2 regions of the Yersinia sp. SCPM-O-B-9106 (C-191) genome follow, and region 1 is predicted to be linked to the other one. Evidence: predicted binding sites of a transcription regulator. Region 1 holds the regulator's gene; the other holds the start of a gene.

Region 1 (4,182 bases):
GGCGAGCCGGTTAACCAGGCGAAAAAACCGGCGCTGCATGCAGCAAACATCATTACGTTGCCGCTAAATACCGGAGATTTCAGCAATTGCCAGAAACTAATGGCACTTTTGCTTTTAAGCCCGTCATCCGAGGCCCCTTTTTTCCGTTCCTTAAGCAGTGCGGTCGGGATCAGCAGTAGCAATGTAATCGCCAATAAAACGACAAAAATTGACCGCCAACTGAAGTGGTTTAATAGCCACGCACCTAATAAAGGGGCTAGCGCAGGGGATAACGCCACTAAAGGCATTATGGTCGCAAACACCCGATTGACTTTGCTACTGTGGTATCTATCTACCACCAATGCTTGCCAGCTCACGGCTGCAGAACAGACTCCCACCGCCTGAATAAAACGCAGAACCAATAACTGTGCCGCTGTTTCAACCCATAAAATCCCCAAACAGCCGATGGCAAATAAACCCAACCCGACTAATAGCACAGGTTTACGGCCTAACTTATCGGAAACAGGCCCCCAGATAAGTTGAGCGATAGCGAAACCAGCGAGAAAGATACTGAGGCTGGCACTGATGGAGCCGGCAGAGGTGCGCAGCTCTTGTTGCATAGCGCCAAAGGCAGGCAAATACATGTCGGTGGCCAGGTACCCCAACATGCTCAAACCGGCCAGGTAGAACATGAAACTAGAAGTCGTTTTCATTTTTTGTGTCTCATTATAATTTTGCAGGCAAAACTCTTATCATGGAAATTCCATTGCGGGGGGCATTCTAGCGGCGAGCTATTCTGTTGTGAAACGGTAATATTTGCGCCATGCTATCAAAAAAATTGATAGTAAATATTCAGTCTAAGGGAAGTGCAGAATCATGTGGTCAGAATATTCATTGGATGTGGTCGATGCAGTTGCCCGCACCGGGAGTTTCAGCGCTGCTGCTCAAGAATTGCACCGCGTCCCGTCAGCGGTAAGTTATACCGTGCGCCAGTTGGAGGAATGGCTGGCCGTGCCGTTATTTGTACGGCGTCACCGGGATGTAGAATTGACGGAAGCGGGCAGGGTTTTTATCAAAGAAGCCCGAGATGTTATCAAAAAAATGAATGGCACGCGGCGACAGTGCCAGCAAGTGGCGAATGGGTGGCGTGGGCAACTCAATATCGTGATCGATAAAATCGTCAAACCTCAGCGGAGTCGCCGCTTAGTATTGGATTTTTATCGCCATTTTCCTGATATCGAACTGCGGGTACGCTATGAGGTATTTAATGGTGTCTGGGATGCACTGGCGGATGGCCAAGCTGAAATGGCCATTGGGGCGACTCGCGCCATTCCGGTTGGCGGGCGGTTTATCTTCCGCGACATGGGCTTTTTGACTTGGCATTGTGTGGTGAGCGTCAATCACCCCTTAGCCCACTTAACCGGTTCCCTTATTGATGACCAATTGCGGCCTTATCCCTCACTCTGTTTGGAGGATACCGCGCGAAATCTGCCGAAACGAGACACCTGGACCTTGGATAACCAACAGCGTTTAGTGGCACCCGATTGGGCGACGGGAATAGATTGCCTGTGTGCAGGATTATGTGTCGGAATGGTGCCCGCGCATATGGTGTCGCCCTTGATTGAACAAGGGAAACTGGTGGTATTAACCTTGGCCGAGCCACTTCCTGATAGCCCGTGTTGTTTGACGTGGGAGCAGAATAATCATTCGCCAGCTTTAGCATGGATGCTGGCGTATTTAGGTGACAGTGTCACACTTAATAATGAATGGCTAAAAGATGATAATGCCGTGATTGAGGACTGAACGCACAGCGTTAGCTGCCGGTAACATGAGGGCTACCGGCAGGTGAAGATTAACGGCGGTAATCGCGGTAGGGGCCATCAGCAACAGAGCGGCGCTCGACCAGCTTAGGGTGTACTTCAATCGTTTGTGGGTCTTCGCGTTTACTGACAATTCTGTCGAGCAACATGGCAAAAGCGGTTTCACCTAATCTCTCTTTTGGCTGATGAATAGTGGTTAGCGCCGGTGAGAAATACCGCGCATTGCGCACATTATCATAGCCGATCACCGAAATATCTTGTGGCACCCGCAGGCCCAATTCATCCGCCGCGCATATTGCCCCCATCGCCATAATATCGCCGCCACAGAATACGGCGGTCGGGCGGTGTTTTTGCGTCAGAATTTGGTGCATAGCTTTATAACCGGATTCTGGCTCAAAATCCCCCTGAACCACCCATTCGTCACGTAGCGGGATATTGGCCTCTTCCAGTGCTTTCAGGAAGCCCTGATGGCGACCACCACCGGTATTCCGTGATAACTGACCGGGAATAGCACCGATATCACGATGACCGCGCTCAATAAGATAACGGCCAGCTAAATAGCCACCTTCGAATGCATTATCAATAATCGAGTCAGTAAAATCGCCACGGGCGGTACCCCAGTCCATCACCACCATTGGAATATTGCGATAATCTTCTAACATCCCCAGCAATTGTTCAGGGTATTCAGAACACATCACCAATAATCCATCGACACGCTTTTGCGCCAGCATGGATAGATAGGCTTTTTGTTTATCAAGATTATTATGAGAGTTACATAAAATCAGGGTGTAACCTTTGCTATAACAACTATTTTCAACCGCTTCGATCACCTCAGCAAAATAGGGTGCTTCACTGGATGTTGCCAACAAACCAATTGATTTAGTGTGATTAACTTTCAAGCTGCGGGCCACAGCACTGGGCGAATAATGCAGCTCTTTAATGGCCGCCCACACAGCGGCTTTGGTATTTTCGGCGACGAAACGAGTTTTATTGATAACGTGCGAAACGGTGGTGGTGGACACACCCGCGTGTTTGGCCACATCTTTAATCGTTGCCATAAAAAGAATGACTCCTAAGCTCACCTGTTACAGCAGGTAAGTATTATGTTAATCGTTTGCCCGTATGACTCGAACACCGCTCAGACAGAAACACGATAGTAGGCTGGTAAGTTGAATCAGCAGGCTGTCTGAGAGGTTTTATTGGACGTTATGAGTCGGCATACAGTTATGAACTGCGAATTTTGGCTGATCTGGAGGAAAAGTGAAAGCGTTAATCAATGTTATAAAGTGCGTAATGAGCACAAGATTTTTTTTCTTAACTGTGGGAAAATGATTTAACGCACTAATTGTGTGCCTTTACCTTACTATACTTGAAGTATGACGAGTATAAAGATTAACCGGCTGAGGAGTTTTTATGGATACCAATCTGAAAATGTCGCTGATTACGACTGTTGGTGCGCTGGCAATGATTATTGTTTTTAGCTTCGTGGCGGTAATGAATTAATTAAACCGCTTGCCGGTATGAAGCCATTAGTAGGGCGGTTAACCCGCCCTTAATTATTTCTACTGATAATAACCACGTGTGTATCTTTCTGTTTGCGCGGTATCAGGCTAAATTTTTCTCAACGAAAGACCAATTCACTAAAGCCCAGAAGTTCTCCAGATATTTTGGTCGCGCATTACGATAATCAATATAGTAAGCGTGCTCCCATACATCCACCGTCAGCAGTGGTTTATCCGCAGTCGTCAGCGGTGTTGCCGCATTTGAGGTACTGACAATCGCCAGTGTGCCATCCGCTTTTTTGACCAGCCACGTCCAGCCTGCGCCAAAGTTTTTCACTGCCGCATCAGTAAATTGTGCTTTAAATTCAGCGAAAGAACCAAAGGATTGATTAATGGCATCGGCAACTTTGCCAGTAGGTTCGCCGCCACCATTTGGTGATAAACAGTGCCAGTAAAAGGTGTGGTTCCAGACTTGGGCTGCATTATTAAAGACACCGCCACTGGAGGTTTTAATAATCTCTTCCAAGGATTTACCCGCAAACTCAGTATCCTTAATCAGATTATTGAGGTTGACCACATAAGTGTTGTGGTGCTTGCCGTAATGGTACTCCAGCGTTTCTGCAGAAATGTGCGGTTCCAGTGCATTTTGTGCATAAGGTAATGCCGGTAATTCAAAAGACATCGCTCTCTCCTTTCGGGGTTGCTCAGGGTGTTTGCTCCTCAAATCCGATCTTTCGCAGTCGCTAAGATAGGGTGAGGGGCGGTTAAAATCGTAATTGTTGTATTTTTGTTGTGGGTATTAATCTTAACAACTTTCAACAGAAATGACAGAGATAACCATATCGTTTGATGGGGTATTGCGTAAAAACCATGCACTGATG
Region 2 (4,182 bases), 1.7 Mb from region 1:
CCCCAATATCAGAGAGCTTAGATTGCCCAGCCACCAGCATAGAATGCCACCAGCGCAACCGCGATAATCACGGTGCCGAGGTTCAATTTACGCCATTCACCAGAGAAAATGCGGCCAATCACCAGTGAACTGAAGCCCAGCATAATACCGGTGACGATATTACAAGTCAGCACGATAAACACCGCGCAGAGCAGGCCGGACATTGCATCAACGAAATCTTCGAAATCCAATTTAGCGACATTGCTCAACATCAACAAACCGACATACATCAGCGCAGGTGCCGTCGCATATGCCGGAACCAAATAGGAAAGCGGAGAAAGGAACAGCATAAACAGGAACAAAATACCGACGACAGTGGCCGTCATACCGGTTTTGCCGCCAGCCGCCGTGCCAGCAGCGGATTCAATGTAAACTGCCGCTGGTGCCGCGCCGACCAAACCGGCGAAGATGCTGCTGACCGAGTCAGAGGTCAGCGCTTTGCCGCCACTGATAATCTGGCCGTCTTTATCCAGCAAGTTGGCTTGCCCAGCTACCGCGCGAATGGTGCCGGTAGCATCAAAGACTGCCGTCATCACCAACGCCAACACACTTGGCAGCACCACAGGATTCAGTGCGCCCATGATATCAAGACTGAAAATCAATGAGTTACCGTTAGCATCTGCCAGGCTTGGCATGGCAAACAGCCCTTGGTAAGTCACACTTGGGTCAAAAATCAGGCCGATAATTGAGATGGCAATAATCACCAACAGAATACCACCCGGTACCCGCAGTTTTTCCAGCCCGAAAATCACCGCCAAGCCCAATAACGTCATAATAACCGGGAAAGAAGTAAAAGCGCCCAGCGCGACTGGCAAACCTTCAATCGGGTTTTTGATTACCAAGCCGACACCATTCGCGGCAATGAGCAGCAAAAACAAACCAATACCAATGCCGGTACCGTGTGCTACGCCCATCGGCAAGTTACGCAATATCCACGAGCGGATACCGGTGACGGAGATTATAGTAAACAGCACGCCCATCAGGAATACCGCGCCCAAGGCGACAGGAATACTGATGTGCTGGCCCAATACCAAGCTAAATGCTGTAAACGCCGTCAATGAGATGGCGCAGCCAATGGCCATTGGCAAATTCGCCCACAACCCCATCAACAAAGAACCCAAGCCAGCAACCAGACAGGTAGCAACAAACACTGCGGTTGGGGGGAAGCCCGCTTTACCTAACATACTCGGCACAACAATGACCGAATAAACCATGGCAAGAAAAGTCGTCAGGCCGGCCAGCACTTCCTGGCGTACATTACTGCCACGTTCACTAAGCTTGAAAAACGCATCAAGCGAACCTTTTGGCTTGACTGCCTGGTTCCCCTGAGGATTGGTGCTAGACATGGTTATGTCCCCTGTGTGTCATTTTAAAGTAGTCAACAAGCCCGTGCCCTTTCCAAACGTAATCGTTTCCGTCTCTGCCGATTAACTCGTCAATTCTCCCAACGCCGATATGACGGAGAAAATAGCAAACGATTAGCTGGAAACACGCATGACTGAAAAAAATCGAAGAAAAACTACAATAAGCGTCATTGTTGCAGGCAGTTTGGACGCGGCCAGCGCGCAAAAACCGGAGCGTACACTCAGTACGTGAGGATTTTTAGCACTGCCCAAGTTCAAAATGGCAAATAAAATAGCCTTATTGTAAGGCAAACGATTATCTAGCTATTCGTAGCGACTAATCAACATCAGAAAGCGACATTTAATGCATTTTCTTACATTAATTTGTCTGGGAGACATTAATTAGGGAACCCATGTAGATTTATCCATTTTCTAATTTGAAAGCGCCGCCCTTTTCAATCGCCTGCTGATAAGCCGGGCGCTGATGGATACGCACCAAGAAATTTTGCAGTTTTGGGAAACCCTCAAGCCCATTACGGGTGTTGATTGCCTCGATAGGAAAACTCATTTGAATATCTGCGGCACTGAAATCACTGCCGGCAAACCATTGATTCTTTGCTAAATGTTGTTCCAGATAATCGCGATGAGTGGCTATTTGCTTATTCAAATAACTTTTTTGTACCCCATCACCCAATGCCTTGGCTACCGGGCGAATAATCCACGGCACTGGCGGCCCACCGAAGCGGCTGAAAATAAGCTTCATCACCAGCAACGGCATCAATGACCCTTCGGCATAATGCATCCAATAACGGAATTGTTGGCGATCATAATGGCCGGTGGGCTTAAACAAGCCCTGTGCATCATAGGTTTCCTGTAGATACTCGATAATGGCTCCTGATTCCGCCAGTGTCAGGTCGCCATCAGTAATCACTGGCGATTTCCCCAACGGATGGATTTTTTTCAACTCCGGTGGTGCCAACAAGCTGCCGGGGTCGCGCTGATAGCGCTTCAACTCGTAGGGAACTTGTAACTCTTCCAGCATCCACAAGATTCGTTGTGAACGTGAATTATTCAGATGGTGAACAATGACCATAACCATGCTCCATATGATAAGCGACCGAGAAAGTTACAATGCTAAAGAAGTTATTATAGTCGAGAGCCAGATAACGTTATTTATTCTGATATCATCATAAAACAGCCTTTAGATTGTAATCCACCATAACAACCTAAAAGCTGTATTATCAAATCACAACTTATAGTCTGTATTTCTGATTTACAGCTTATTCGTTGTATTGTGAGATTACAGTTTATATGCTGTATTATGTTATTGCGCACCATTCCCTGCGGAGGTCTTGATGGATTATCCTATTAAAATTTTGAGTCAATTGCGCCCTACATTAATTGGCTTTCGAAAGAATAAAGGGCTGACTCAGGCCAGCTTGGCCCAACTATTAGGCATTACCCAACAGTCCTATGCAAAGCTTGAGGCTAATCCTGCATCGGCCAGTGTTGAACGACTTTTTAAAATATTGCATCTTTTAGATATCGAGCTGATCCTTGGTGAGAAAAAAAACGCCAGCTCGCATCCCAGTAAAACGCACCCGTCAGAAAAAAGTCCGGCGATAAATTTACCGTCAAAACATTTACCATCAAAACAAGAGGATTGGTGATATGACTCGTCGAACTCAACGGCTCAATATCTGGATGAACGGCCAGCGAGTTGGTTATTGGGAAAAAAAACGAGGCGAAGAATCACTGAGTTATGCCCAAGAATGGTTAGCAAACGAACAAGGCCGCCCGCTGTGAAATTGGCCGGTTTGAAGACCAAAAGGCATTGATTGTTGAACGCTTTGACCGACGACTATCGAATGATAGCCGCTGGATTGTCAGGTTACCGCAAGAGGATATGTGCCAACCCATCCGATTATCGGGGCGGGCCGTAATCAAATTGCGGCCCAGAAAACCAAGTTAGCGATGGCGGTGCGAGGGAGTAAAAATTACTATTTAATTAACCAGATACAGCGACGCCATTGGCGAAAACAGGCCGAGATTGTTGGATTGGGAGCCGCTCTCGCTGACACTATTATTGACGAAGTTATTGCTGCAACACCACGAGTTGTCACCCAGATACAGGCTGTACTTCCCGCTGATTTTCCGGCTGACTTAGCAGAAAGTATCCTGACAGGTCTTCAGCGACAATGTGACAAAATAGCGGCAATGCCTTGACTGGTCAGTATAAAAAACCCAGCTATTACACTGGGTTTGATTTCTCAGTCTTGAATTACCGGGATCAGAACGGAATATCGTCGTCAAAATCCATTGGTGGCTCATTGCCGCCTTGTGGTTGTGCTGCTGGAGCAGGCTGAGCTGGGCGCGAAGTCTGGCCGCCACTGAACTGATTGCCACCTTGTGGCTGCTGAGGTTGACCCCAACCGCCTTGTGCGCCACCCTCTTGTGCTGCGCCACCACCCGCTGGAGCACCACCGCCTTGACGGCCACCCAGCATTTGCATGGTGCCACCCACGTTAACCACAACTTCTGTGGTGTATTTCTCAACACCAGCCTGATCTGTCCACTTACGGGTCTGTAGAGCACCCTCAATATAGACCTGAGAGCCTTTGCGCAGATATTCACCCGCAACTTCTGCCAGCTTGCCGAACAACACTACACGGTGCCATTCCGTCTTTTCTTTCTGCTCGCCAGTGGCTTTATCACGCCAGCTTTCGGAAGTCGCCAGGGTGATATTGGCAACAGCGCCGCCGTTCGGCATGTAGCGGACTTCCGGGTCTTGGCCCAAATT

Evidence for each region. The regulator PurR, encoded in region 1, represses purine synthesis genes. The targets are predictions, from matches to a motif close to CANGCAAACGTTTGCNTG.
Region 2: the regulator PurR is predicted to act here: its motif matches at 1,441-1,458, upstream of OP863_RS17940 (NCS2 family permease).

Annotation. Positions count from the first base shown of each region.
Region 1 covers NZ_CP110791.1:2,317,219-2,321,400, reverse strand. The annotation lists gene punC (purine nucleoside transporter PunC) at 1-692, opposite strand, end outside; gene punR (DNA-binding transcriptional activator PunR) at 856-1,782, shown strand; gene purR (HTH-type transcriptional repressor PurR) at 1,832-2,857, opposite strand; gene OP863_RS10640 (YnhF family membrane protein) at 3,213-3,302, shown strand; gene sodB (superoxide dismutase [Fe]) at 3,405-3,983, opposite strand.
Region 2 covers NZ_CP110791.1:3,969,842-3,974,023, forward strand. The annotation lists gene OP863_RS17940 (NCS2 family permease) at 18-1,385, opposite strand; gene OP863_RS17945 (glutathione S-transferase family protein) at 1,804-2,475, opposite strand; gene OP863_RS17950 (helix-turn-helix transcriptional regulator) at 2,738-3,052, shown strand; gene OP863_RS17955 (HipA N-terminal domain-containing protein) at 3,054-3,188, shown strand; gene OP863_RS20025 (hypothetical protein) at 3,217-3,354, shown strand; gene OP863_RS17960 (hypothetical protein) at 3,291-3,608, shown strand; gene OP863_RS17965 (single-stranded DNA-binding protein) at 3,673-4,182, opposite strand, start outside.